Regions from separate parts of the Sporosarcina siberiensis genome, predicted to be linked through region 1. Evidence: a T-box and tRNA genes for the amino acid it is inferred to sense, from the RefSeq annotation. Region 1 holds a T-box; the other holds one or more tRNA genes.
The links. A T-box is a leader RNA that pairs with one kind of tRNA and senses whether it is charged. The one in region 1 lies ahead of serS (serine--tRNA ligase), so its partner is inferred to be a tRNA-Ser.
Positions count from the first base shown of each region.

Region 2: it has a tRNA-Ser gene. The T-box ahead of serS (serine--tRNA ligase) is inferred to sense a tRNA for this amino acid. The anticodon was not compared.

Region 1 is NZ_JBHUGI010000016.1:381-14,650, forward strand. It holds gene guaB (IMP dehydrogenase) at 454-1,920, shown strand; gene ACFSFY_RS07250 (serine hydrolase) at 2,112-3,455, shown strand; gene pdxR (MocR-like pyridoxine biosynthesis transcription factor PdxR) at 3,474-4,889, opposite strand; gene pdxS (pyridoxal 5'-phosphate synthase lyase subunit PdxS) at 4,991-5,836, shown strand; gene ACFSFY_RS07265 (amidase) at 5,990-7,435, shown strand; T-box leader at 7,484-7,713, shown strand; gene serS (serine--tRNA ligase) at 7,783-9,060, shown strand; gene tadA (tRNA adenosine(34) deaminase TadA) at 9,080-9,583, opposite strand; gene ACFSFY_RS07280 (deoxynucleoside kinase) at 9,807-10,445, shown strand; gene ACFSFY_RS07285 (deoxynucleoside kinase) at 10,442-11,092, shown strand; gene ACFSFY_RS07290 (aspartate kinase) at 11,171-12,535, opposite strand; gene ACFSFY_RS07295 (homoserine dehydrogenase) at 12,681-13,976, shown strand; gene thrC (threonine synthase) at 13,982-14,270, shown strand, end outside.
Region 2 is NZ_JBHUGI010000027.1:138,299-152,437, forward strand. It holds gene pckA (phosphoenolpyruvate carboxykinase (ATP)) at 1-121, shown strand, start outside; gene ACFSFY_RS10725 (alpha/beta hydrolase family protein) at 198-983, opposite strand; gene ACFSFY_RS10730 (NUDIX domain-containing protein) at 973-1,434, opposite strand; gene ACFSFY_RS10735 (transposase) at 1,483-1,791, opposite strand; gene ACFSFY_RS10740 (putative motility protein) at 1,880-2,062, opposite strand; gene ACFSFY_RS10745 (Dps family protein) at 2,150-2,599, opposite strand; gene yidD (membrane protein insertion efficiency factor YidD) at 2,703-2,930, shown strand; gene ACFSFY_RS10755 (metal ABC transporter solute-binding protein, Zn/Mn family) at 3,072-4,028, shown strand; gene ACFSFY_RS10760 (o-succinylbenzoate--CoA ligase) at 4,093-5,538, opposite strand; gene menB (1,4-dihydroxy-2-naphthoyl-CoA synthase) at 5,651-6,469, opposite strand; gene menH (2-succinyl-6-hydroxy-2,4-cyclohexadiene-1-carboxylate synthase) at 6,483-7,313, opposite strand; gene menD (2-succinyl-5-enolpyruvyl-6-hydroxy-3-cyclohexene-1-carboxylic-acid synthase) at 7,306-9,018, opposite strand; gene ACFSFY_RS10780 (isochorismate synthase) at 9,011-10,390, opposite strand; gene ACFSFY_RS10785 (1,4-dihydroxy-2-naphthoate polyprenyltransferase) at 10,556-11,470, shown strand; gene ACFSFY_RS10790 (TraR/DksA C4-type zinc finger protein) at 11,630-12,361, shown strand; tRNA gene ACFSFY_RS10795 (tRNA-Glu) at 12,448-12,519, opposite strand; tRNA gene ACFSFY_RS10800 (tRNA-Ser) at 12,528-12,618, opposite strand; tRNA gene ACFSFY_RS10805 (tRNA-Asn) at 12,625-12,699, opposite strand; tRNA gene ACFSFY_RS10810 (tRNA-Ile) at 12,704-12,777, opposite strand; tRNA gene ACFSFY_RS10815 (tRNA-Gly) at 12,781-12,854, opposite strand; tRNA gene ACFSFY_RS10820 (tRNA-Phe) at 12,863-12,935, opposite strand; tRNA gene ACFSFY_RS10825 (tRNA-Asp) at 12,961-13,036, opposite strand; tRNA gene ACFSFY_RS10830 (tRNA-Met) at 13,040-13,114, opposite strand; tRNA gene ACFSFY_RS10835 (tRNA-Ser) at 13,168-13,260, opposite strand; tRNA gene ACFSFY_RS10840 (tRNA-Ile) at 13,275-13,351, opposite strand; tRNA gene ACFSFY_RS10845 (tRNA-Met) at 13,359-13,432, opposite strand; tRNA gene ACFSFY_RS10850 (tRNA-Ala) at 13,457-13,532, opposite strand; tRNA gene ACFSFY_RS10855 (tRNA-Pro) at 13,539-13,615, opposite strand; tRNA gene ACFSFY_RS10860 (tRNA-Arg) at 13,676-13,752, opposite strand; tRNA gene ACFSFY_RS10865 (tRNA-Leu) at 13,778-13,866, opposite strand; tRNA gene ACFSFY_RS10870 (tRNA-Gly) at 13,880-13,954, opposite strand; tRNA gene ACFSFY_RS10875 (tRNA-Leu) at 13,962-14,043, opposite strand; tRNA gene ACFSFY_RS10880 (tRNA-Lys) at 14,079-14,139, opposite strand, start outside.

The DNA of each region.
Region 1 (14,270 bases):
TTTATAACTTCAAAAAGACAATGTGAAAATACCGTCCTCTTTAATTATGCTTATTTCAGTCTGCTGTTCAAGATAAAAGGTGGAAGGATTATTCTTTTGAAACACTTTATGATTTTACAATGAAAATAAAGAGTATCGAAATTTAGTCAATGGGTAAATATATAAGAAAGGCACTTTTGATCGTAAATACCGCGAATAAGTACAGTTTTTTGAAAATCAATTTAAAAAGTTAGGGGAAAGTTTGCTGAACAGAACGAATCGTTTTTCACAAAGTTTCTTATTGATCGAAAGGATTTTCCAGCAAACCACATCACTTAAAAGGAAGACTTCGATTGAAAAAGATCTATAATGAATAGTGGGAATATACTTATTAATTAGAGCTTCCTTGACAGCCGGAAGCGACGCTGATACCATTTTAATAATATTCAAATGAACCTAGGAGGTATATATATAATGTGGGAAACAAAGTTTGCGCGTGAAGGCCTAACGTTCGATGATGTATTACTAATACCCGGACCTTCGGATGTATTACCAAAGGACGTGTCTCTTAAGGTTAGTTTGACGGATAATATCAAGTTGAGCATACCGATCATTAGTGCAGGTATGGATACAGTAACGGAATCTAAAATGGCGATTGCTATGGCTCGTCAAGGTGGACTTGGAATTATTCATAAAAATATGAGTATAGAAGAACAAGCCGAACAAGTTGTGACAGTTAAACGTTCTGAAAATGGGGTAATTACAAATCCATTTTATCTAACGCCTGAACATCAGGTCTTTGATGCTGAACATTTGATGGGACGGTATCGTATTTCAGGTGTTCCAATTGTCAATAACTCAGAAGAACTAAAGCTTGTAGGTATTATCACGAATCGTGATATGCGTTTTATCCAAGATTACTCGCTATTAATTGATGATGTAATGACAAAGGAAAATCTTGTTACAGCACCAGTTGGAACAATGCTTGCAGATGCAGAGAAAATATTGCAACAGTATAAAATAGAAAAGTTACCTATTGTTGATGACAACGGAATTTTGAAAGGTTTAATCACAATAAAAGATATTGAAAAAGTAATTGAATTTCCGAATGCTGCAAAAGACAATCACGGCCGTCTACTAGTCGGTGCAGCAATTGGTGTAACTTCAGATACAATGGTACGTGTTGAGAAGCTTGTGAAAGCAGAAGTCGATGTTATTGTTATCGATACTGCCCATGGTCATTCAAAGGGTGTTCTTGATACAGTTGCTCAAATTAGAATGGCTTATCCGAAACTTGATATCATTGCTGGTAATATTGCAACGGCAGAAGGAGCACGTGCACTTTATGAAGCAGGTGCAGACGTTGTTAAAGTAGGTATTGGTCCAGGTTCAATTTGTACAACACGGGTTGTTGCGGGTGTTGGTGTACCGCAAATAACTGCAATTTATGAATGTGCAACTGAAGCTAGAAAACACGGTAAAACAATTATCGCCGATGGTGGAATAAAGTACTCTGGAGATATCGTTAAAGCATTAGCTTCGGGTGGACATGTTGTTATGTTGGGAAGTCTTCTTGCAGGGACAACAGAGAGTCCTGGAGAAACTGAGATTTTCCAAGGACGCCGTTTCAAAGTTTATCGTGGAATGGGCTCTATTGCTGCAATGGAGCGTGGTTCTAAAGATCGTTATTTCCAAGATGATGAGAAAAAGCTTGTACCTGAAGGAATTGAAGGACGACTTCCATATAAAGGTTCCCTTTCAGATACAATTCACCAACTAATTGGTGGTATTCGAGCGGGTATGGGGTATTGTGGAACGGGAGATCTTGAGGAATTACGTGAAAAAGCACAATTTGTACGTATGACTGGTGCTGGACTGCGTGAAAGTCATCCACATCAAGTACAAATTACAAAAGAGGCACCAAACTACTCAATATCATAATTGAATTTATAAAAAAGTGGATACTATAAAGACTTTTAAAGAATAGAAAACATTCTTTTTTATTAAGGAACTTCAGTGCCTTTTCTGCGTCTAGATATGAGCGGAAAGGCGCTTTTTTTCTTTGAGTACCACGGAGTAGATTAAATATGGTAAAATGATTTGAATGAAATAGTAATATCGGAGGTAGTATGGTGAAGCATAAATTTAGAAAATATGTAGCAATGATTGCAATACCGCTTTTGCTCTTAGTGACGATTGGTACACATTCAACGCATGCTGAAGAAAGATTAGGCATCCATGTTGACGGTGCTATTTTAATCGATGCGGATAGTGGGAAAATATTATATGAAGAAAATGCCGATACACCACTCGGTATAGCAAGTATGACGAAGATGTTGACAGAGTATATTCTTTTTGAAGCAATTCAAGAAGGTAAAATTAGCTGGGATCAGGAATACAAGGTTAATGATTACACATATGCTGTTTCACAAGATCGTCGTTTAAGTAACGTTCCTTTAAGAAGAGACGGTACATATACTATTCGTGAACTGTATGAATCTGTGGCAATATATTCCGCGAATGCTTCAACAATTGCTATTGCTGAAACGATTGCGGGCACAGAAACTGAGTTTTTAAAGCTTATGAATTCAAAAGCGAAAGAACTTGGATTGACAGATTATAAATTGGTAAACTCGACAGGTTTAAATAATAGCTATCTTCAAGGTATGCATCCAGCTGGGACAGGTGTTGACGATGAAAATGTCATGCCGGCAAAGTCGGTCGCGAAGCTTGCGTACCATTTACTGAAAGACTTTCCTGAAGTACTTGACACAACAAGTATAAATACAAAGATTTTCCGCGAAGGAACATCAGACGCGATTAAAATGGATAATTGGAACTTTATGTTGCCTGGTTTTGTTTATGAATATGAAGGCATTGATGGTTTAAAAACGGGGACAACAGATTTTGCAGGACATTGTTTCACTGGGACTGCAAAACGTGGCGATAAAAGAGTTATCGCGGTTGTGATGAAGGCTGTAGATGCACAGGGCGTCGGATCTTATAAAGCACGTTTTGATGCAACTCGCGCTCTATTCGATTATGGTTTCAACCAATTCTCTGTTGAGGAATTTGTCCCGGCAGGATATGAGTTTAAAGACCAAAAGGAACTAGCAGTAATTAAAGGGAAAGAAAGTTCTGTAGGAATTGCTGTGAAAGACCCAATTCGCATGATGGTGAAAACAAGTGAAAAAGAGCTCTATGAACCTAAATTAACGATTGATGAATCGAAATTGAAGAAAGATGCTCTTCAAGCACCATTTGAGAAAGATGCAGTTGTTGGTCATGTGGAACTTGTGAAAAAAGAAGGGACGGATTACGGCTTTATTGACTCAGATAATTTGTCAGTAGATGTTGTAACTACTTCTGAGGTTGAAAAGGCAGGTTGGTTCTCATTAACAATGCGTGCAATTGGTGATTTCTTTGCGGGTATTTGGACAAGCGCGACAGACTTTGTTAAAGGTATATTTAAATAAGGTTAAGTGCAGCGGACTTTATATAGTCTTGCTGCACTTTTTTATATTCCAAACTGTCATCAGACGATCGATAGCTTCTTCGATTGAATCGACTGAAAGGCCGCCGAATCCTATCAAAAAGCTCGGTTCCTTACTTACTAGTCCTGTACTATAACTATTTAAACTGTTGAGTCGAATGCCCGCTTTTTGAGCAACATCTATAAGCGAATCTTCACTTTGGTCGGTATGTACTGTAATAATGATATGCATACCGGCTTCATCCCCCGAAAATGAAACATTTGGTGAATAGGGCTTAAGAGCTTCTGTTAAGGTTTGAAGTTTTCGCTTGTATATTTTACGCATACGATTCAAGTGACGCGAAAAATGTCCATCTGCCATAAAGCGTGCCAAAATATGTTGATCAAGTCTTGGAACTGTTGAGGAATAATGAATAAAAGCATTCTTATAACGACTGAGTAAGACGTTAGGCAATACCATATAAGCAATACGGAGCGAAGGCATTAGTGATTTTGAAAAAGTACTCAAATAAATTACGCTATCCCCCTTATCCATACCTTGCAATGCTGGAATGGGACGTCCAGTATATCGAAATTCACTATCGTAATCATCTTCAATAATGAAGTGTTCGTCATCAGAGGATGCCCAGTTTAACAATGCTGTTCTACGGGCTGCTGAGAGCACAGTCCCGGTCGGGAACTGGTGAGAAGGTGTTACATAAGCGACAGTTGCTTCAGACTGTTGGAGGGACTGGACGTCTATTCCTTCAACATCTACTCGAATCGGAATTGCTTCTCGATTGTTATGGTAAAACACATGATGCGTTAACGGATAACCAGGGTTTTCGATGGCGTACGTTGCTTTCGTTCCTAAAATACGAATGACTAAAGGCATTAGTTGTTCTGTTCCCGAGCCGACAATAATCTGTTCTGGGGAACAGTCCACACCACGAGAATAATATAAATAACGTGAGATTTCTTGCCTAAGTTCTATGTCGCCGTGCGAATCGCCAAGGAGCAACAGTTCTTTTGATGACTCATCAATGACTTCTTTCGCATATTTTCTCCATTGTGTGAACGGGAATGAATTCGTGTCAATGTGACCTGTAGAAAAGTCTAATGTGAAAGTGTTTTGTTTTTGAACATCTATCCTATCCGTTATTTGAATGTGCTGGACGTATGCAAGTTCTTCAATTTCTTGCACATAAAAACCTTTGCGCGGAACGGATGAAATGAAACCTTCAGCAATTAATTGACCGTAAGCGAGCTCTATTGTTGTTTGACTAACATTAAGAAACTCACCCAGTTTTCGTTTAGAAGGTAGTTTCATTCCTACCGGTAACTTACCATCGGAAATGTCAATCCGAATTTGCTCATATATTTGTTCGTATAATGGAGTATCCCCATCTTTTTTAAGTTCAATTAATAACATTTCCACTGGAATACCTCCCTCTGACCCCTACATGTTTATCGGAACTGGTTATTTCATAAGGGTCAAATATTAGTATACTAAAGAAATAGAAAAGGGGGAAGAAAAATATGAATATGATATATGGCGGCGTCATTATGGATGTCATCAATGCAGAACAGGCAAAAATTGCAGAAGCGGCAGGTGCGGTTGCAGTAATGGCACTCGAACGTGTTCCATCGGATATACGGGCTGCAGGTGGTGTTGCACGAATGGCAGATCCGCGTATTATTACTGAAGTACAAAATGCAGTTTCGATTCCTGTAATGGCAAAAGTACGAATTGGACATATTTCTGAAGCGCGAATTCTGGAGTCGATGGGTGTCGACTATATAGATGAAAGCGAAGTACTGACTCCTGCGGATGAAGAATATCATTTATTGAAAAGCGATTATAAAATACCGTTTGTCTGCGGTGCCCGTAATCTCGGGGAAGCCGCGCGAAGGCTTGGTGAAGGTGCGAAAATGCTTCGGACAAAAGGGGAACCAGGGACGGGGAATATTGTAGAAGCGGTACGTCACCTCCGCATGGTGAATGCTCAGGTGAATAGAATTATTCATATGAATGAAGATGAAATTATGACGGAAGCCCGTAATTTAGGTGCACCTTATGAAATCCTTCTGGCTATAAAAAAGAAGGGTCGTCTACCGGTAACGAATTATGCAGCAGGTGGCGTTGCAACTCCAGCAGATGCTGCACTCATGATGGAACTTGGCGCGGATGGTGTATTCGTTGGATCTGGTATATTTAAATCTGAAAACCCAGAGAAATTTGCACGCGCCATCGTTCAAGCGACTGCAAATTATCAAGACTATGTGCTTCTCGCCAATTTATCGAAAGACATCGGTACTCCTATGAAGGGCATCGAAATATCAACTCTGCCTGCTGGGGAGCGTATGCAAGAACGCGGTTGGTAATAAAACATATTAAATAGCTAATCAAGTCGTACGTTCAACACTTCATTGTGTAGAACGTACGACTTTTATTTTTGGGCTGTCTTGCATAAAGAGCATCCATACATAATAATAGTGAGAGGGGATTAAATATTCAGAAAACGGGGGGTGAGTGACATGAATACGATGACAGAGAGTACGACCTTGACAGAAGAGCAGAAAGTCCTTGATATGGATGCAAACACATTAGCTAAAATGATTGCACACAAACAGATTACGTCATATAGGGCAACAGAAATTTATATTGAACAAATTAATAAAATAAATCCGGTTTTGAATTTCTTAGTAGAAAATCGATTTGAGGCGGCGTTAAATGAAGCCTCGGAAGCGGACCAATTGCTCAAGGAAAACAAAGGGAAAGGTAAATTATTCGGTGTTCCGATGAGTATGAAAGAGTCTTTTGATGTTATAGGAATGCAGACTACAGGTGGCCTGTTAAATCGAAAAGGACTTATACAAACTACGGATTCGGACGTTGTTCAAAAGTTGAAAGATGAAGGGGCAATCATTCTTGGAAAAACAAATACACCGGCACTCTGCTTTTGCCAGGAAACAGACAATAAGATATATGGGCGTACAAACAATCCTTGGGATGTAACTTGCACAGCTGGTGGTTCAAGTGGGGGTGAAGGGGTCTTAATTGCAGTAGGAGGTGCCACGGCTGGAGTAGGTTCAGATATTGGTGGATCGATCCGGTTTCCAAGCCATTTTAATGGTGTGGTCGGTTTTAAATCAGGAAGAGGACAAGTTTCATCTACTGGGAGTTTTCCTGTAGAAAATAATGAGTTGGAAAAAAGAATGCTCGGCATCGGTCCTATAACAAAAACAGTAGAAGATGCAAAATACATTTACAACATTATAGCCAACACACCTGCACCGGATCAAAACCTGTCTAATTACTCAGTAAGTGTATTACCGAAAATGGATTATCCACTATCTGCAGAAACTGAAGCACTTGTAGATTCAGTTTTTTCGTATGTTAAGGACCATTTTGAAACGGATAGGAGTATTCCTCCGTTATTTAAGGAAACTACCCAACTTTGGCAAGAAATCATGTCAATTGATAGTGCGAAAAAACAAAAGGAGTTGGCATACGGAGACAAACCCATTCGGCCCATTCGATCTTTTATAAATGAAAAAGTAAGAGGTAAATCAGATCTGCATCATTATTTATCATGGGCATTGATTGGTGCGTCATTATTTAAACCAAGTGACCAGCGTATTAATGAAATTACAGAAATTATAGCGAGTGGTGATAAAGATGTAAGTAAGTATTTACATGATAAAATTCTTATTTCACCCGTATATCACTCAACAGCTCCGAAACATGGGGGTGTTTTTAAAGAAATATTCTCCATAAGAAAGACGTTTCGACAGTATTTACCTTATATATCATATGCTAATGTTTGGGGACTCCCATCTTTAACGGTTCCTGTCGGGAAGGACAATTCAGGAATGCCGATAGGAATACAATTGATGTGTAAGAATGGTAATGAAGACGCAGTTTTTCAACTTGGGGAACAAATTGAAAAAGAATTCCTAGGGTATGTAAGATATGAGTGATAATTTGCCAAAAAGTCAGTTTTGTAGTAAAATGATTGTAATTTCAAAGTTGAGACGATGATAGGAAGTAGTAGCAAACCTGTTTTTTTGAAGAGAGTCGGCGGGTAGTGCGAGCCGATAAAAACACTTGCGAATCCATCCTTGAGTAGCTAGGTTGAACAGTTAGTAGACCTAAGCCGGCATATTGAACCGTTATTTCAATTAAAGAGGATCTGGATATCTTTATGTTCGTAATCCGGTCAATCAGGGTGGCAACGCGGGTAGCTCTCGTCCCTTTTATTAGGGTTGAGGGCTATTTTTGTCGTTTACTATCTATTATCGTTTAAAAATATAAGGGGGAATTGCAGATGCTTGATATTAGAAAAGTTCGCGCCAATTTCGATGAAGTAAAAGAAAAGCTTTCAAAACGTGGAGAAGATTTATCGGTTCTTGATAACTTCGGTAAATACGATGACAAACGTAGAGAATTGATTGCACAAGTGGAAGTATTGAAAGCAGAAAGAAATGAAGTATCTCAGAGAGTTGCAGAAATGAAGCGAAATAAAGAAAACGCAGATGATGTAATTGCACGTATGCGTGAAGTTGGGGAAGACATTAAGCGTTTAGATTTAGAGCTTAATGAAGTTGAAGAAAAGCTTACGTACATTATGATGCGAATCCCAAATATTCCACATGAAAGTGTACCTGTTGGAGATAGTGAAGACGACAATGTTGAAATTCGAACATGGGGTACTATCCGCGAATTTGGCTTTGAAGCACAAGCGCATTGGGATATTGGAACAAATCTTAATATCCTAGATTTTGAACGTGCAGCAAAAGTAACTGGTAGCCGTTTTGTATTTTACCGTGGACTTGGTGCTCGTCTCGAGCGTGCTTTAATTAACTTTATGCTGGACTTGCATATTGAGGAGCATGGTTACGAAGAAATACTACCTCCTTATATGGTGAATCGTACAAGCTTAACGGGAACAGGGCAGCTTCCAAAATTTGAAGAAGATGCATTTTTAATTGAAGAAGAAGACTATTTCCTAATCCCGACATCTGAAGTACCTGTTACAAACTTTTATCGTGATGAAATCTTGGATGGTAAGCAGCTCCCAACTGCGTTCACTGCTTACAGCACGAACTTTCGCTCTGAAGCGGGTTCTGCCGGTCGTGATACTCGCGGGTTAATACGTCAACATCAGTTTAACAAAGTGGAGCTTGTTCGTTTTGTGAAACCAGAAGATTCATACGATGAGCTTGAAAAGTTAACAGGACATGCGGAGAAGGTTTTACAGTTACTAAATCTTCCATACCGTGTTCTGAAAATGTGTACTGCTGATTTAGGATTTACAGCGGCAAAGAAATACGATATTGAAGTTTGGATTCCAACGCAAAACCAGTATCGAGAAATTTCTTCTTGTTCAAACTTTGAAGATTTCCAAGCGCGTCGGGCACATATACGTTTCCGCCGTGAAGCAGGAGGAAAACTAGAGTACGTTCATACACTGAACGGAAGTGGCCTAGCAATTGGGCGTACTGTTGCAGCGATTTTGGAAAATTATCAGGATCAAGACGGTTCTGTTGTCATTCCGGAAGTTCTTAGACCTTATATGGGTGGGAAAGAGCGGATTAGTAAATAAAAAGAGGCATGTACCTAAGTCAATCGACTTTGGGTACAGCCTCTTTTTTTCGCTGCTTGATTCGTTCACGAATTTCTTTGAAAAATGTTGTAAGTATTCCACCGCATTCTTCCGCAAGCACGCCTTCTATTACATCACACTCATGGTTAAACCGAGGGTCATTCAGTAATCTGTAGAGAGAATCGACGCAACCCGCTTTTAAATCACGTGCGCCGTAAACAACGCGGGGAATACGTGATTGCAAGATAGCACCTGCACACATCGGACATGGCTCAAGTGTGACATAGAGTGTTGTTTCTTCAAGACGCCAGCTGCCAAGTGCTTGGCATGCAATTTGTATTGCGGATAGCTCGGCGTGGGTAACAGCATTTTGGGTTGTTTCACGTAAGTTATGTGCACGTGCAATTACTTCGTCTTTGTAGACGATAATCGCGCCAATCGGTACTTCACCCAAGTCTGCGGCCTTCTGTGCTTCATCAAGTGCCATTTGCATATAGTGTTCATCTTTTTCAAACAAGTTCATACGAATCGCTCCTTTAAAGAAGAATGTACTTTATTCTTCGTAAATAAAATCGGGGTGTAAACGCGGATACAGTTATAGATGTGCTCTCATTTTACATCCTTCGTTATCATTCTAATTGTTCCACGTGGAAAAAAACGAATATTCGACTTCGTGAGACATTATTTTTACTCTGTATGATAATATAAAGTGCACGATATAATTATGAAATGAAAGGGGATTTCTGATGAAAATTCCGTTTATAACAATTGAAGGCCCTATTGGCGTTGGTAAAACGTCGCTTTCCCAAGCAATTGCGGAATCACAGAACTTCCATCAACTGAAAGAGATTGTTGATGAAAATCCATTTTTAAATAAGTTTTACAAGGATATTGAAGAATGGAGTTTCCAAACAGAGATGTTTTTTTTATGTAATCGCTACAAACAACTCAGTGATTTAAAAAAAGAAAACAGTGTTCAAGGAAAACCTGTTGTCGCAGATTACCATATATTCAAAAACCTGATTTTTGCGAAGCGAACACTTAGTTCAACCGAATATGAAAAGTATGAAGCAATTTATAAGATATTAATAAAGGATATGCCGGTACCTAATATTGTTGTCTATTTACACGCAAGTCAAGAAACACTTATGAACCGTATTGCACTTCGCGGTCGAGAATTTGAAAAGAATATGGATCCTACATATATCCAACAACTTTCAGATGATTATCATGTTTTTATGGAACAGTTCGAAAAGGAGCATCCCGAAATTCCGGTTCTCCGTTTTAACGGAGACGATTATGACTTTGTTCAAAACGACATAGATATGCAATTTATATTGCGAGAAGTCAATGCGACGATAAAAAAGGGAGCGACCTTGAAATGAACTTGCGAGAAAAATATGGAATACCAGAAGACGCTGTAATCACAATTGCAGGCACTGTTGGTGTTGGCAAGTCAACGATGACAAAGACACTTGCGGAAGCATTGGATTTCAAAACATCTTTTGAAAATGTAGAAGAGAATCCTTATTTGGAGAAGTTCTATGACGACTTTAAGAAATGGAGTTTCCATTTGCAAATATACTTTCTGGCAGAACGGTTTAAAGAACAAAAGAGAATTTTTGAAGATGGTGGGGGATTTATACAAGACCGATCCATTTATGAGGATACGGGTATCTTTGCACGAATGCATATGGAAGAAGGCACAATGGATCTAGTAGATTACAATACATACATTCATTTATTCGAAGCGATGGTTTTAACTCCTTATTTTCCGAGTCCCAGCGTACTCATTTATTTAGATGGACCGTTAGATGGTATTATTTCAAGAATTCATGAGCGCGGACGCTCTATGGAACAACAAACACCAATTACTTATTGGGAAGAGGTATACGGTCGATACGAAGAATGGATTGACTCCTTTGATGCATGTCCTGTACTGAGATTGAATATTACGGAATACGATCTTGTCAATAATCCGAATGATGTTGAATCCATCCTGGAAAAGATTGGCGATGTGCTGAATAATTAGTTCACAAAAGCAATTCTTCGCTACTGTTAGAAGTATTAAAAAAGGACATCATCCCATTTGGTGGATGATGTCCTACTTTCAAATCATTATGAGTGAAAAGAACTCTTTATAAAGGGATTTTAATGCGATCTTTTCATCTTTTTTATCAATACCAAAAACCAGACTTACTTCCGAAGAACCTTGGTTAATCATTTGGATGTTGGCGCCTGATTCGGCTATCGCAGTGGCGGCACGTGCAGCAAGACCTGTTGTGAACCTCATCCCTTCGCCAACAAGAACAACCATTGAATAATCAGTCGTCCGGAGACGGACTTCATCTGCTTCTAATTCTTCTTTTACACGACGAACGATGCGTTCGCTGTTTTCTTCATTTAAAAATTTACTTCGGATAATGACGGATATATTATCAATACCTGAAGGTGTATGTTCAAAAGGAATCTCTTCGTCTTCTAATATTTGCAAAAGCTTACGCCCGAATCCAATTTCTTGGTTCATTAAATACTTGTCTACGAAGAGCGTAGAGAATCCACTATCTGAAGCTATTCCAATCACAGGTCGATTTGAATGGTCTCGGTCTTTTACGATAAATGTTCCAGGCGCACTAGGATTGTTTGTATTTTTAATACAAACTGGAATCGACTTTAGAAATGCAGGCATAAGTGCCTCGTCGTGGAATACAGAGAATCCTGCATATGCCAGCTCACGCATTTCTCGGTACGTTAACTCTTTGATTGCCATTGGATTATCGACGATGTTCGGGTTTGCTGCAAAAACAGAGTCAACATCTGTAAAGTTTTCATATAACTCAGCATCTACTGCTGCAGCAACGATTGAACCCGTAATATCTGATCCGCCTCGGTTAAATGTTCGAAGTGTTCCGTCTTTTGTGAATCCGAAAAATCCAGGAAAGACAATGATACCAGGTACTTCACGTAATTGTGCTAATTTATTGTATCCTTCTGTTAGCGCGCGGACGCGTTCGGGGCGATCATTGACAAGGAGACCCGCTTTTTTGGGACACATGTATTGCGCAGGCATACCGATATGCGTAAAATAGGCAGCAATTAGTTTTGCATTATTATCTTCACCAGACGCTTTTATGGAGTCTATGAACAGACTCTGATCGCTATAGCCGGCTGCCAAACGACCGCGTAAATCATTTTCGATGGATTGTGTAATTTCATCGGAAAGTCCGAGTTCAGTGGCAATTTGCTCGTATCGACTAACCACTTCTTTTAGTTCTGCCTCGTAATCTTCGTTGTTAAGAGTTGCGTCGGCTAGACGAATAAGCAGGTCTGTTACTTTTTCATCTTCAGAAAATCGTTTACCTGGTGCTGAAACGACAATAATTTTTCTTGAAGGGTCAGATGAAACTATTGCAGCAACTTTTCTAATTTGTTCGGCAGAGGCAACGGATGTTCCTCCGAATTTTGATACTTTCATTTTTATCAATTCCTATCTTTTAAATTAGTATTCTTTGTTTCATCTGAAGTAGAGGGTTGTTATTGTTAATGAATATCCCTATAATGTGTTTATGGATAGAGCAATTGTATTTTTATAGTGTACATACAGTGAGGAGAATCGTCAATTGAAAAATGAAATTAATATTGGATTATTAGGTTTTGGTGTTGTTGGTAGTGGAGTAGCAAAAATTTTGAATGATCATAGAATTGATTTACAACATAAACTTGGAGTTCCTGTGTCTATCAAAAAAGTGTTAATAAAAGATAAATCTAAAAAAAGAGATACCATATTAGATCCTGAGGTATTCACGACGAGTTTGGATGAAATACTAAACGATCCAACAATTGATTTAATAGTCGAGGTAATGGGTGGTATTACAGAAGGGAAAGAAGCAATCGAGCTATCTCTTAATGCTGGGAAGGGTGTTGTAACAGCAAACAAAGACGTCATGGCTGAAAGTGGGCATGATCTACTGAGACTTGCAGATGAGAATAAATGTGATTTATTTTATGAAGCGAGTGTTGGTGGCGGTATCCCTCTTATTCGTACTATGGAGGATGGACTTGCATCCGATCGTATTACTGCCCTAACGGGAATTATTAATGGGACAACAAACTTTATTTTAACAAAAATGAAATATGAAAAGATGTCTTATGAAGATGCCTTAGCAGAAGCAACAGAACTTGGTTTTGCGGAAGCAGATCCTTCATCTGACGTGGACGGCATTGATGCTGCTCGGAAAATGGTTATTTTAGCATCACTTGCGTTTTCAATGGAAGTAAAGCTTGATGATGTATTTGTTCGAGGGATGAAGGACATTAAAGACGGAGACTTGGAACTTGCTGCAGGTTTAGGCTATACAGTGAAAATGGTCGGTTCTGCCGAAATGGATGAAGGCGGCATTGCGGTTTCTGTTGAGCCTGTTCTGTTCCCGGACTCACATCCCCTGGCAACTGTAAACAATGAATATAACGCAGTGTATATTTATGGTGATGCGGTTGGAGAGACAATGTTTTATGGACCTGGTGCTGGTTCTTTACCTACTGCAACTTCTATTACAGCAGATGTTATTGCGGCATGTCGTAATTTGCTATTAGGAGTGAACGGAAAAAGACTTCATGCATCTCAACACGAACGAAAATTAAAAGAAGACTGTGATCGATTTGCGAGTTATTTCCACCGTATTTTAGTGAAAGATAAGATTGGCGTTTTGTCCAACTTAGCGGCAATTTACAGCAAACATGCAGTGAGTTTGGCATCTGTTGTTCAGCATCCATCTAATGATCAAGTGGAAAATGCTGAGCTGGTGTTTATTACTCATCGCATGTCTCGACAACAACATCTAGATGTATTACAAGAACTTAATAATACCCCCGATGTAATTAGTGTGTTAAGCCATTATCGGGTGGAAGGGGAATAATGACAATGAGATGGAATGGATTATTAGAAAACTATAAAGATATGCTACCAGTAACAGACAAGACACCTATGCTTACATTACATGAGGGAAACACTCCTCTCATTTATTTGGAAAATCTATCAAAGGAATGGGGAATTGAACTTTACGTAAAAGTTGAAGGAGCCAATCCTACGGGTTCATTTAAAGATCGTGGAATGGTTATGGCGGTAGCGAAAGCAAAAGAAGAAGGTAAAAAGGTTCTCATTTGCGCTTCAACAGGAAATACATCTGCATCCGCAGCTGCATACGGAGCAC
Region 2 (14,139 bases), on a different contig from region 1:
GTCTGATAAAAAAGCATATGATGAAAAAGCAAATGAACTTGCAGAACTATTCCGTGAAAACTTCAAGAAATTCGGATCTGTATCCGAAGAAATTATTCTTAAAGGCGGACCAACAGCATAATTAAATATAACCCCGGATCACACAATTCAATTGTGTGATCTGGGGTTTTTTGTATTCAGGAAGATAGTGTTTAATTCTACTGTCTTCTCATCCAATCACATAAATCACGGACAATTTGTATGTTTTGAGCTGGAGGAATGTAATGCGTGAAGTTAGGGAAGTATCGTGTTTCATATACTTTTCCATTTTCAAATAAAGCGTTTTCTAGTAATTTTGCTTGTTCAATAGAAACATGTTCATCTTGCATCCCATGTATAATTAGTACAGGTGCATTCAGTTCACTGATTCGAGCTAAAGCATTTCGTCTGCGATATTCGTCAGGATTCGTATTAGGAGTGCCGCCGATTACCCTTTTCATCATCTTCCTCATATCTTTTCGCTCTTTGTATGTAAATATTATATCAGAAACACCTGACCAAGTAACAACTGATGTAATATCTTCCCTTAGAATTGCTGTCCAAAGGGCCATAATGCCACCACGAGAAAAGGCAAATAAATGAATCTTGGATGAGATGCATTTTGGATTCTGTTTCAAAACATCAACAGCATTTATTGCATCTAAACGATCGTCTCCACCAAACTCATCTTTTCCTTCTCCTCCTCGATTTCCTCGATAATAAGGAGCAAATACGACAAAGCCTTGCGAAGCGAACTGCGCAATTCTCGAGGGACGTACCATCCCAACATGCTGAATTCCGCCTCTCAAATAAATTATTCCTTCATATTGTCCATCTGCAATTGGCTCAGCTAATAATCCCTTTACTTTGAAACCATCCGACCAATACGTAATCTCAAATAAACGAACATTGGGATTTGGAGATGGATAGTTACGTTTATTTTCCATCCTTGCATCACAATTCAAGTTCTCCCACCCGCTTTCTTATAGCCGATATCCCTTCATCTTTCATATGAAAACTTAAATACTCACAAGAATCAAGTTCAAAATCATTCATCCAAACTACGCCATCTGTTTCAAGTAGTGAATAATTCGAATGTATTTTAACAACAGATCCAGTGAATACAGCTTTACAAAAAGGAACATCTCCATGAACAACATATTCTGCAACATGCTCTAAGTCGTTTATAAGGACACCTGTTTCTTCTAATGTCTCTCTCATTGCAGCTTCGACCAAAGTTTCATCCTTTTCAACTTTACCACCAGGAAATTCAACTCCTCGCACTTTATGTTTGGCGAGGAGCCACTTTCCTTCATGTTTTAAAACAACCAACACATGATTTATTTCTATTTCAAAAAAGTCCTTTTCAAATGTTAAATCCACTTTAAATCCATTCAAGTCTTTAAAAGAAATCAAATCAAATACCCCTTCCTCCGTTTAGTGTATCGGAGGTGAAAATTCATTTCAACGAAAATAAGGGAGTTCCTCGATAAATTTTTGTGTTTCTTCATCCGTAAATTCATGGATTAAAGCATAAATCTTTTTTGTTCGTATTTCTATATCATCATTGAAACCTTCATAAAAGGCAGGTATGAATCGAAAATGAGATCTAAAAAAGTTCATATTTTCCATCTCATTGGTTTGTTCAAAAAGATTTTGAAAAATGGGGATATACTCTCGTTCTAAACTCACTTCATATTCCCATGCCGAAACATCAGGTTGAAAATACACTCTTTGATTTGCAACGGAAACATACGCTTTATACTTTTCCATATTGGTAACCACCTTTTTTTGAATTAGTATGTCGTAATTCAAAAAAAACATGCATCACCATTTAGGGAAGATGCATGCCGTTATAGACTTATACCTGTACGTCAACTGAATTCCCTTTATGGGGATGTGCTACAGTTGGTTGATCAGGTAAACTATTCAACATCTCGAGAGCAGCAGAAGAACCCATTGAAAGAGATTTGCTCAATACACTCATTTGAACAGTAGATTGAAGACTTCTTAACTGACTCGCCATAATTGAATTTATATCCATATGAAAAACCACCTTTCACATAACTTATATCGTCTCAAATCGCTACATTTTCAGTGAAAGTTAAAGTTTCATAAAACTCTAAGAAAATTACTTATTATCTTCGCCAAGAAATGCATTTAGCATCCATTGATGTTTTTCAACGCTCTGATAAATCGCATTTAACAAGTCTTCTGTCATATCGTCTCCATTTTTTGCAGCTTCGTCCATACCTTTTTTCAAAGAGGACATAATTTCATCAAAATCGTTGACAATTGTTTCAACCATTTTATCTGATTTTTCATTACCTGTCGCTTCTTTTATTACAGATTGTTCTAGATGTTCAGCTAAAGTCGCAACTGGATTTCCACCGAGTGTTAACACTCGTTCTGCGATTTCATCCATATGAGTTGTAGCCTCGTTGTAAAGTTCTTCAAACTTAGCATGTAGTGTGAAAAACTGATGCCCTTTCACATACCAATGGTAATTATGAAGTTTCGTATACATTACTGACCATGTGGATACTTGCACGTTCATTTCTTTAATTAGTGATGTAGACATAAAAAAAACATCTCCCTTAAAAATATTTATTAATCTTCTTACTGTATGTTTACCACAAGAACCAGTACATTAAACATATAAGCAAAATTAGGGAGCAATTAAAATGAAAAAAATACTTATGATGATGATTAGGATTTATCAAAAAACAATTTCGCCGTTAACACCGCCATCTTGTCGATTTTATCCGACTTGTTCTCATTATGGAATTGAAGCTCTTGAAACACACGGTGCATTGAAAGGCTCATGGTTAGCCGTTCGTCGCATTTCAAAATGCCATCCATTTCATGAGGGCGGTTTTGATCCTGTTCCAGAAAAGAAAACAAAAAACTAAATCGCAGTTATAGAAAATGGTTCAACTATCGAGTTGAACCATTTTCTTTAGTTGCAAAATGAGCTCTGTTCTTGTATGATAAAAAAAGTTAGTGACCAAATCGTAATGATTACTGTTTGAAAACGGAGAGGAATTTATCAAATGAAAAAGAGCTTCTTTTTAGTACTATCCTTAACACTTATTTTTATATTAACTGCTTGTACTACTAATAATCCAAAGTCCGAGGAAATTGGAGATAAAAAGCTAAACATTTACACAACTGTATTCCCACTACAATATTTCGCTAAAAGAATTGGTGGAGATCATGTTGATGTAAAATCAGTCTATCCAACTGGTGCGGATGAACATACTTTTGATCCTACACAGAAAGAAATGATTGCACTTGCTGATGCTGACTTATTTTTTTATATCGGGCTAGGCTTGGAAGGTTTTGTAGAAAACGCTGAAAATACACTTAAGAATGAGCATGTGAAAATGGTTGCTACTTCAGCAGCAATAACAGAAGATATGCTTAGCGAAAATCACGATCATGACGACAATGAAGATTCTGAAGAACATCACTCTCACGACAACGGAGCTTTGGATCCGCATGTATGGATGTCTCCTATTCTGAGTGATGCTCTTGCCTTCTCAATTAAAGAATCCCTTATTGAATTAATTCCAGAACATGCTGCTGAAATCGAAAAGAATTTCGAAGAAGTACGCAATGACCTTTTAGATCTTGATCGAGCATTTATAGATATGGCTTTTAATGCAAAAACTAAAACATTCTTCGTATCCCATGCGGCATTTGGATATATTGCTGACACTTATGGCTTGGAACAAGTTGCAATTGCCGGTTTGAATTCACAAAGCGAGCCGTCTCAAAAACAATTGGCGGCACTTGTTGAATATGGTGAAAAAAATAATGTAGAATACGTTCTTTTTGAACAAAATGTATCCTCAAAGCTTACGGATGTAATTCGAAAAGAAATTGGTGCTGATTCTTTGATGTTACATAATCTTGGAGTATTAACAGTTGAAGACGTGGAAAATAATGAAGATTATTTTTCTTTAATGTATAAGAATATTGAAACATTAGAACAAGTTCTAAATTAAGTTATAATTGAATGATACTAACCCACTCACTGTCAACTTTAGGCTAAGTGGGTTTTTCTTCGTTCTATGATAAATCCAACATATCTTTTAATTTACGACGTAGTAATTTATTTGAAGCATTACGGGGAAGTTCATTTACATAATAGAAATGTTTCGGAACTTTATAACGAGCTAGTCTCTCTTCGCAATAATGTTGCAATTCCAAGTCCATTACATTTTCATTAATTACAACGAATGCCACTGGAATACTTCCCCACTTCTCATCATCGATTCCACAGACTCCTGCTTCAATGACTTTCGAATGTCCTAAGAGTACATTTTCAATTTCAGCTGGATATATATTTTCTCCTCCAGAGATAATTAAATCTGATCGACGATCTACTATGTATAAATATCCGTCCTCATCTAGATATCCGATATCTCCTGTTGGCAGCCATCCATTAACTAACGGATTTTCGGACGCAAAATGTCCAATGTATCCAGGTGTAACATGTGGACCTCGAATATACACTTCACCACTCTGTAGTGGAGTTGAAGTATCCTTTATCTTAATTTGGTTGAAAAATAATGGTTTGCCAGCAGAACCGACTTTCCTCATTGAGTCAGATGCCGATAGGGTTGCTGTTTGTGAACTGGTTTCAGTCATTCCGTACGTCTGAAGTATAGGAATTCGGCATTTTTCTGCTCTTTCCAAGTAACCTACCGGAACAGGACCTCCGCCTGCAAGCATTGCTTTAAAAGAAGAGTGGGCTATAGCATTATTATCCTCGAATTCGCGAAGAATCTTATCTAACGTTGCAGATACAACAGATATATGTGTTATGGAACCATTCATTAGTTCCTTTGCTACTTCTGAAGCTTCGAATTTTTCATAAAGTTGGACTTTCATTCCATAAATTACAGAGCGTACAAGAATTGAGAAGCCACTAATATGAAACAGTGGCATTGTACAGAGCCAAGTATCCTCATCATCGAGACCTAAATTTAAAACAGAAGAAATGGCACTAGAAGTATGATTTCCTGAGGTTTGGCGTACTCCTTTAGGTAACCCACTTGTTCCGGAAGTATACATGATTGTAATTGTTCGATCCGTATCCCAGATATCCTCAATATCAAATTGTATTTCCCTCATTTGTTCAATTTCAGAAAATAAGATAGCTCTGATTTTTGATTCTGGAATTACTAATTTTAAGTCATCAGATACAAGTACAGCAGTTGCTTCTGAATCTTTGATTTGCCATTCGAGTTCTGTTCTCGTCAATCTGCTGTTCAACATCACAATTTCAAGACCTAGATGAATGCAAGCATGTATCATAAAAACCATATCTGCATTAGATTTGCCAAGCAGAGCAATTCGGTCCCCTTCATTTAAACCGTAAGCGTTAATCTTTCGAGCATAATTCTGTGCTTTACTATTAACTTCGGAAAATGTCCATGTCTCTTTTCCAAACGATAATGCTTGTTTATTCGGGCTTAAATAAGCTCTTTGCAAAAGCCAGTTAGGTATCATATAATTCACCTTTCACTTCAGAAAAAGCTGCCCAATAACAGGCAGCTTTTTCGTCTTTTTATAGTAATTACATATCTCGTATAGCATTTGAACTTATACTACGAAACCTATCTTAAGGAAAACGTGGGAATTGACCAAAGTCTGGTTTACGTTTTTCCTTAAATGCATCCCGGCCTTCTTTTGCTTCATCAGTCGTGTAATAAAGAAGGGTAGCATCTCCAGCCATTTGCTGAAGTCCAGCTAGTCCATCCGTATCCGCATTCATAGCCGCCTTTACAAAGCGAAGTGCTGTAGGACTCATTCCAAGCATCTCTTCACACCACTGAACCGTTTCATCCTCGAGTTGGTCATAAGGAACAACAGTATTCACAAGACCCATGTCAAGTGCTTCCTGTGCGTTATATTGACGACATAAGAACCAAATTTCACGCGCTTTTTTATGGCCGATAATACGTGCTAAATAACCTGAACCATAACCTGCATCGAATGAACCAACTTTAGGTCCTGTTTGGCCAAATATCGCATTGTCCGCAGCAATCGTTAGATCACATACAACGTGCAGTACATGTCCTCCACCAATCGCATATCCTGCTACCATCGCGACAACAGGTTTAGGAATAACACGAATCAAACGTTGTAAATCAAGAACATTTAGACGTGGTATTTCATCTTCTCCAACATAACCACCATGGCCTCGTACTCTTTGGTCGCCACCTGAACAAAATGCCTTTTCTCCTTCGCCAGTTAAAACAATAACTCCAATACTTGAATCGTCTCGTGCACGTGTAAATGCATCGATTAACTCTACAACCGTTTTGGGACGGAAAGCATTCCGAACTTCAGGTCGATTAATTGTAATCTTGCCGATTCCTTTAAATTGCTCATATTTAATATCTTCATATGTACGCAGTGTTTCCCATTGACGAGTCATAATAATAAGCCTCCTATTTTTTTAACTCTGTAATATGTTCCTCTATCATTGTAGCAAACAAAGTCGGTTTTTCCACATGTATTGCATGTCCTGCAGACTTAATTGTCGTATGTTTAACAATTGGAAACGTTTTTTCCATTTCCCGGGCAATAAGAACAAACTTTTTGTCGATTTCTCCAGTAATTAGGAATACAGGTATTTGGACTGTTTGGAGACTTTCCCAGTAAGATGGTTGGCTTCCAGTGCCTATTCCAATCAAACTATTCGAAAGTCCAATAGTACTTTGCCTAAGTCTTTCTTCTCTAATTGCTTTTTGTTTTTTTGTAGAGAGAAGTTTTTGAGATTTAAAAAGCGGTATATTCTCCCAAAAGTCAACGAACTTTAACAATCCATCTGAAGTTAATCTTTCAGCCAGTGCTTTATCTGCTAGTCTACGTTCTGAACGCTCCTGCTTCGTCCTCAAACCAGGAGAAGCACTTTCGAGTATTAATGATAAGACTCTTTCCGAATACTTCACAGTGTAAGCTAGTGCGATTCGGCCACCCATCGAATATCCTATTAGAACAAATTCAGTAAGACCCAATTCATTAAAAACAGCCTCTAAATCTTCTACTTGTTCTTCCATCGTGTATCTTTGCTCATTTTTAGGAATTGATGACTTTCCATGACCTGTTAAATCAATTCGGATAATCTTAAATTTACTTTCAAATATCTGAACTACTTCACTCCATGTTTCCACACTACCTGTAAAACCATGTAAAAAAACAAGTACCGGCAACGAAGTATCTCCATTTATTTTTACATAAATATCGGTTTCACGAACATTTATCAATCTTTCAACCATTTAAATCAATTCTCTCTATGATTTCAGACCATAATTTCCGATGTCCTTTTACATTTTCACTACGATCTGTGAACACCTCGATGATTCTTAGCGGCTTGGTTTTCAGTTTTGGTATTACAGACTTAAATTCCTCTATCGTCCTTACAGCATCATACTGAGCGTCGTACATCGCTGCTATATGTCCGAACGTCAATCCTGTTGGCGTACCAAAGAGGTTTTCAAAGTGAGTGCTCGAATTTGCTTGCGGAAGATATGAGAAGATCCCTCCACCATCATTATTCATTATAACAATTGTTAAATCCGTTTCAATAAAACGTGTTGCAATCAGACCATTCACATCATGTAAAAATGATAAATCCCCGATTAACAACCAAGTAGGCCTATGTCGGGCTGCCTGAATCCCAAGTGCTGTCGATACAACACCATCGATTCCGTTTGTCCCACGGTTTGAAAAAATCGTTACATCCTTCACTGTTTTTCCAAAGAAAGTGTCTATATCCCTGATGGGCATACTGCTTCCACTTACTAAATCTACTCCACTAGGCAAATGGTCGAAAAGTAATTGAGCAAACGCACCTTCATCTTCGACAGTATCACTGTATTTTGCTGTGATTAAACTTACAATTTCATTTGTCTCTATCCACATTTTTGAGTAGGCTGTTTCAGTTTTAGTTATCTTAATACTAAGCACTGCTTCTGCAGCAGAATGAATATGGTGCGTAACAACACCTATTGGGTCTCTAAATTCAGGAGACTCATCTATAGCTACAACAGTCTGAGGTTTTATTTTCTTTAAGAATTGTGAAAGTGGTTTGGAGACCGGTTGTGCTCCGAACCTAATTACCATATCTGGAATTGCTTGTTTTACAAAAGACTCACTTTTTAAAATGGCATCATAATGATCTATGCACAGAGATTTTGAGCTCTTTGATAGTCCAGTTCTTAGATTTGACAAGGGATCACAAAGTACAGGCCAGTTAAGAGCTTCAGCAAATTCCCAAAATAAATTTTTATCAAAATTGATAGGCATTTCTCCAACAATAATAATTCCCTTATCCGTTCCATTAACCAGAGTTGTTAATTCCTTAACTACGGTTTCATTCAGTGTCTCAGTAACTTTAAATCGCTTTACGAATGTCGAAGGAGCGGCCTTCATATCAAAATCAATATTAAACGGTTCTCGGAAAGGTACATTTATATGAACAGGTCCTTTCGGAGCCGTTGTAGCTATTGATAAAATCCGATTTATTTGACGATCAATATAATCATCAACATCACGATTGTTTTCTGGAATTGGGAAATCAACACTATATTTCACTTGATTTCCGTACATTTGAATCTGATCGATTGCTTGTGGTGCACCTACACCTCTTAATTCATGTGGGCGATCTGCGGTAATCACAAAAAGAGGAATTCGTGCATTACGTGCTTCTGTAATCGCCGGAAAATAATTCGATGCCGCAGTGCCTGAAGTACAAAGTAAAACGACAGGGTCACCCGATGCTTTTGCTAATCCAAGGGCAAAATAACCTGCAGACCTTTCGTCAATCTGTAGGTACATTTCAAGACCTTCTGTTGATGCAAATGCATAGGCAAGTGGAGTTGAACGAGACCCTGGACTAATTACAACCGCCTTTACACCTGCATTCATGAGTGCGCTTGTCATTTTACGAACATAGTTTGTTAACATTTGTGAGTTATCCATTTAGTTTTCCTCCAAGTGCACGTAAAACTGGTCTAAATTTCACCCAAGTTTCTTCATATTCTTTTTCGGCGGTTGAATCTGCAACGATTCCACCCCCAGCGTAAAGATACGCACTATCACCATCAAGTAAAGCTGATCGAATAGCGACCGCAAACTCTCCGTTTCCTTTTGTATCCGTCCAACCAATTGGACCGGCATAGTAGCCTCGATCCATTTTTTCCTCGTCACGAATTATTTCTCTAGAGATTTCGTGTGGAACACCACCTAGTGCAGGTGTTGGATGAAGTGCCTGAACAAGACTGAAAATATCTGTATCCTTTTTCAATTGTCCTTCGATTGGTGTAAACAAATGTTGAATATCACGAAGTTTCATTAACTTTGGTTTCAACGGCATAGAGATGTTTGTACAATTGTTCTCAAAAACATTAGAAATCATATTTACAACATAATGATGTTCGCCACGATTTTTATGATCATCAAGTAATTCTTCACCAAGGGCTTTATCTTCGTCAGCTGTTGTTCCTCGTCCTATAGAACCCGCAACACAAGCTGAATAGGCTTGTCCATTTGAAACCTCTATTAACCGTTCAGGTGTTGCGCCAAAAAATAATTGTCCTTCTCTTTGAAGCCCGAAAACATAACTTTCCTGTTGTTCATTCGATATATGATGCAAAGCAGAGTCAGATTGAACATTACTATCAAAGTTCAGTTTTATTGAACGAGCAATGACAACTTTTTCAGCTTTTCCTTTTTTAATAAGGTTTGTTACATCTGTGATCGATTTCATGTATTTATCTTTCCCGCGTTCCTCAAGTGATACGACAAAAGGTTTTTCAGGAGATTTAAATTCATTTACTTGTGCAAAGTGAATTAGACGATCTCGTTCATTCCGTAGCTCGTCAAATTCATCGATTGCATTCTCATTCTTCGTAACAAGATTGATCGAAATGGAAGTCATTCCATTTTTAATTGTCAGCTGAAAAGAAGGCACAAAGAAAAAAGCTGTAGGGAAATTACCCCATTCTGAGTTTTCAGTATGATTTGTATCAAATGAGAATCCTCCGAAGAGAATAGGCTCAATATCTTTTTCTTCTTTAACTAATGACATACAAAGATTTTTCCATCTAACTGAAATGTCTTCAAATCGATTGTCAGCATTTTCATTTGACAACACTGTCGCATGTCCAATGCCCGCAAGAGTCAATGTGTTGTCAGCATTTTGCCAATAAAAACGTTCATTACTATAATTGGCTTCCCCTGCTTGAAAAAACAGTAATGGAGAAATTCGTCCAATTTCGATTGTTTCCGTGAAGAAACGCAAATAATCTTTTTCTACAGCCTTTGTACTTGAAGCAGTAATCTTCTGTTTCATCTTTTTCCCTCCGTACATTAAACGACTCATACTAAGAGCTTATATCCTTATTCTATCATACAGAATTTTAGTCGTTTCAGCACACAATAAGCTAATGACGTATTTACTTTGCTGAAATTAGAGTACAATAGATAGGGCATAATAAATAATAAGGAGAGAATCATTTTGCAACATAAAATACAAGCTGATACTGGCTGGCGTATTTGGTGGCAACTAACAAGGCCACATACACTAACAGCAGCCTTTGCACCCGTTTTTCTTGGAACAATGATTGCCTTAACGTATACCAACATTCATTTTCCACTCTTTTTCGCAATGTTAATTGCAAGTATTTTTATACAAATGGCGACAAATATGTTTAATGAATACTATGATTTTAAATTAGGATTGGATACCGAAAATTCCATTGGTATTGGTGGAGCAATTGTTCGTAATGGCGTCAAACCAAAAACCGTATTAAATATTGCCTTAGTATTATATGGCGTTTCTATTCTAATCGGTATTTACATATGTATGGAGACCTCTTGGTGGATTGCCGTGGTCGGATTAGTCTCAATGTTAATAGGATATTTATACACAGGCGGGCCTTATCCAATAGCATACACACCTTTTGGTGAACTTGTATCTGGTATCGTTATGGGAGTTTTTCTAATTCTCATCGCTTTTTATATTCAAACCGGTACTGTAACAACTTCAGCAATTTTGCTATCAATTCCAAGTATGTTTCTTGTCGCTGCTATTATGATGGCTAATAATATACGCGATCTTGAGGGTGACAAAGAAATTGGAAGAAAAACACTTGCAATTCTTTTAGGACGACAAACAGCGATTTCAATTTTGTCGATTTTCTTTATAATTTCCTATGTTTGGATCATCACATTGGTAGTATTAGGACAACTTACACCATGGGCACTTATCGTATTACTCAGTATAAGAAAACCAATGAAAGCTATTACTATTTTCAGGAAAAACCTTCATCCTCTTCAAGTGATGCCAGCTATGAAAGAGACCGCTGTTACAAATACTGTATTTGGTTTGTTACTCGGAATGGGAATTCTAATTGGACATCTTTTCTCATAACTTTCTTAAAAAATGAACAACACTGCTGTTTATATAATCGTAAATAAAAAAACTGCCTAATCCACAAGTTCAATTTTGTGGTTTAGGCAGTTTTAATTATGAAGTTCATCAAGCGTGGGCATACTGAAAATTGAACCTAATATAAGGATGTGATTGAATATGCTAAATGGAAGTCAAAAATCTTCTCTAAAAAAAGAACTAACCGAAATAAAGGCGCAATTAATGACTACAAAAAACGAATCCAATATTAAGGACAGTGCACAAGAAGATTCTGGAGAATTATCCATGTATGCCAACCATCCCGGTGATCTCGGAACTGTGCTATATGACAGAGAAAAAAACATGGCTATCAATGTACACGCTAACGCAGAGCTTGAGAAAGTTGAGAATGCCTTAAAGCGATTGCAGGAAGGCTCCTATGGGAAGTGTGATGAATGTGGTATAAATATTCCTTTTGAGCGTTTAGAAGCTATACCCTATACAACAGTTTGCATGGAGCATGCCGTTGTTCCAGATGCTTTAAAAGACAGGCCGGTCGAAGAAGAAATTCTAAAACCCGCATTCAACAATTCATTTGCAAAAGGACAAGATGAAGATATACGTGATTATCAAGATAGTTTTAAAGAAGCAGCACAAGACGGCACATCGGAGACCCCTTCGGACTTTACAGGAGACCATGACGATTATGAAACCTTATACGAGAATAAAGTATCTAAAGGCATCACAGAGGACTATGAATCCTTTACCGTTACTGATATTTCTGGACAAGGTGTACATGTTGTAGAGTCACCCGAATCAGAAGAATATAAAGAAACACTTGATAAGTTAGGAATTGAATCACCACTTGGAGATATTCCTTATCATCAAAAGGATAGTTATCTGAAACGATAAGATGTTTGTTAATAAAAAATAAAAATGTGCTGAAAAGAAAAAACTGCTTTAAAAGTCAGTCTCGACTTTTAAAGCAGTTTTATTTATGACCCGTACGGGATTCGAACCCGTGATACCGCCGTGAAAGGGCGGTGTCTTAACCGCTTGACCAACGGGCCTTAAATTATGGCGGAGAAGGAGGGATTCGAACCCTCGCACCGCTTACGCGATCTATGCCCTTAGCAGGGGCACCTCTTGAGCCGCTTGAGTACTTCCCCATAAATTGGCTCCGCAGGTAGGACTCGAACCTACGACCGATCGATTAACAGTCGATTGCTCTACCACTGAGCTACTGCGGAATAGTGGGCCTAAGTGGACTCGAACCACCGACCTCACGCTTATCAGGCGTGCGCTCTAACCAGCTGAGCTATAGGCCCTATTGGAGCGGGTGAAGGGAATCGAACCCTCATTATCAGCTTGGAAGGCTGGAGTTTTGCCATTAAACTACACCCGCAAAACAAATGGCTCAGGACGGAATCGAACCGCCGACACAAGGATTTTCAGTCCTTTGCTCTACCGACTGAGCTACTGAGCCAAAACTATGTAAAACAATTAAATAATGGCGGTCCCGACGGGAATCGAACCCGCGATCTCCTGCGTGACAGGCAGGCATGTTAACCGCTACACCACGGGACCATTTGGTTGCGGGGACAGGATTTGAACCTGTGACCTTCGGGTTATGAGCCCGACGAGATACCACTTCTCCACCCCGCGACAACACTATAAGTACAATTTGAACCGTAAAACATTTAGTTATTTAATAAAAATGGAGGAGGAAGAGGGATTCGAACCCCCGCGGGTTTTGACACCCCTGTCGGTTTTCAAGACCGATCCCTTCAGCCAGGCTTGGGTATTCCTCCGGAAAAAATATAGTTGGTGGACCTTGCAGGACTCGAACCTGCGACCGGACGGTTATGAGCCGTCTGCTCTAACCAACTGAGCTAAAGGTCCTTCAAAATGGCGGCAGAGGGGATCGAACCCCCGACCTCACGGGTATGAACCGTACGCTCTAGCCAGCTGAGCTACACCGCCAGGATCTTTATATGAGTTGATAAATGGTGGAGCCTAGCGGGATCGAACCGCTGACCTCCTGCGTGCAAGGCAGGCGCTCTCCCAGCTGAGCTAAGGCCCCATAAAATGGTCGGGAAGACAGGATTCGAACCTGCGACCCCTTGGTCCCAAACCAAGTGCTCTACCAAGCTGAGCTACTTCCCGAGTCAAAACAAATTGTTAATTGTTGTTATAGTATTTAAAGCTATGAAAACACTTTAAAAATGGCGCGCCCGGCAGAAGTCGAATCCACAACCTTCTGATCCGTAGTCAGACGCTCTATCCAATTGAGCTACGGGCGCATAAGTAAAATATACGGAAAAATATTGGTGCCGAGAACCGGAATCGAACCGGTACGGTGGTTACCCACCGCAGGATTTTAAGTCCTGTGCGTCTGCCAGTTCCGCCACCCCGGCAAGGGTGATAAATTGGAGCGGAAGACGGGATTCGAACCCGCGACCCCGACCTTGGCAAGGTCGTATTCTACCACTGAACTACTTCCGCTTAAAAGTGCGGGTAAAGGGAGTCGAACCCCCACGCCCTAAGGCACTAGATCCTAAGTCTAGCGCGTCTGCCAGTTCCGCCATACCCGCATGTATGTTTTAATATATTTTAAAAAGTTTAAAAATGGTGAGCCATGCAGGATTCGAACCTGCGACCCTCTGATTAAAAGTCAGATGCTCTACCAA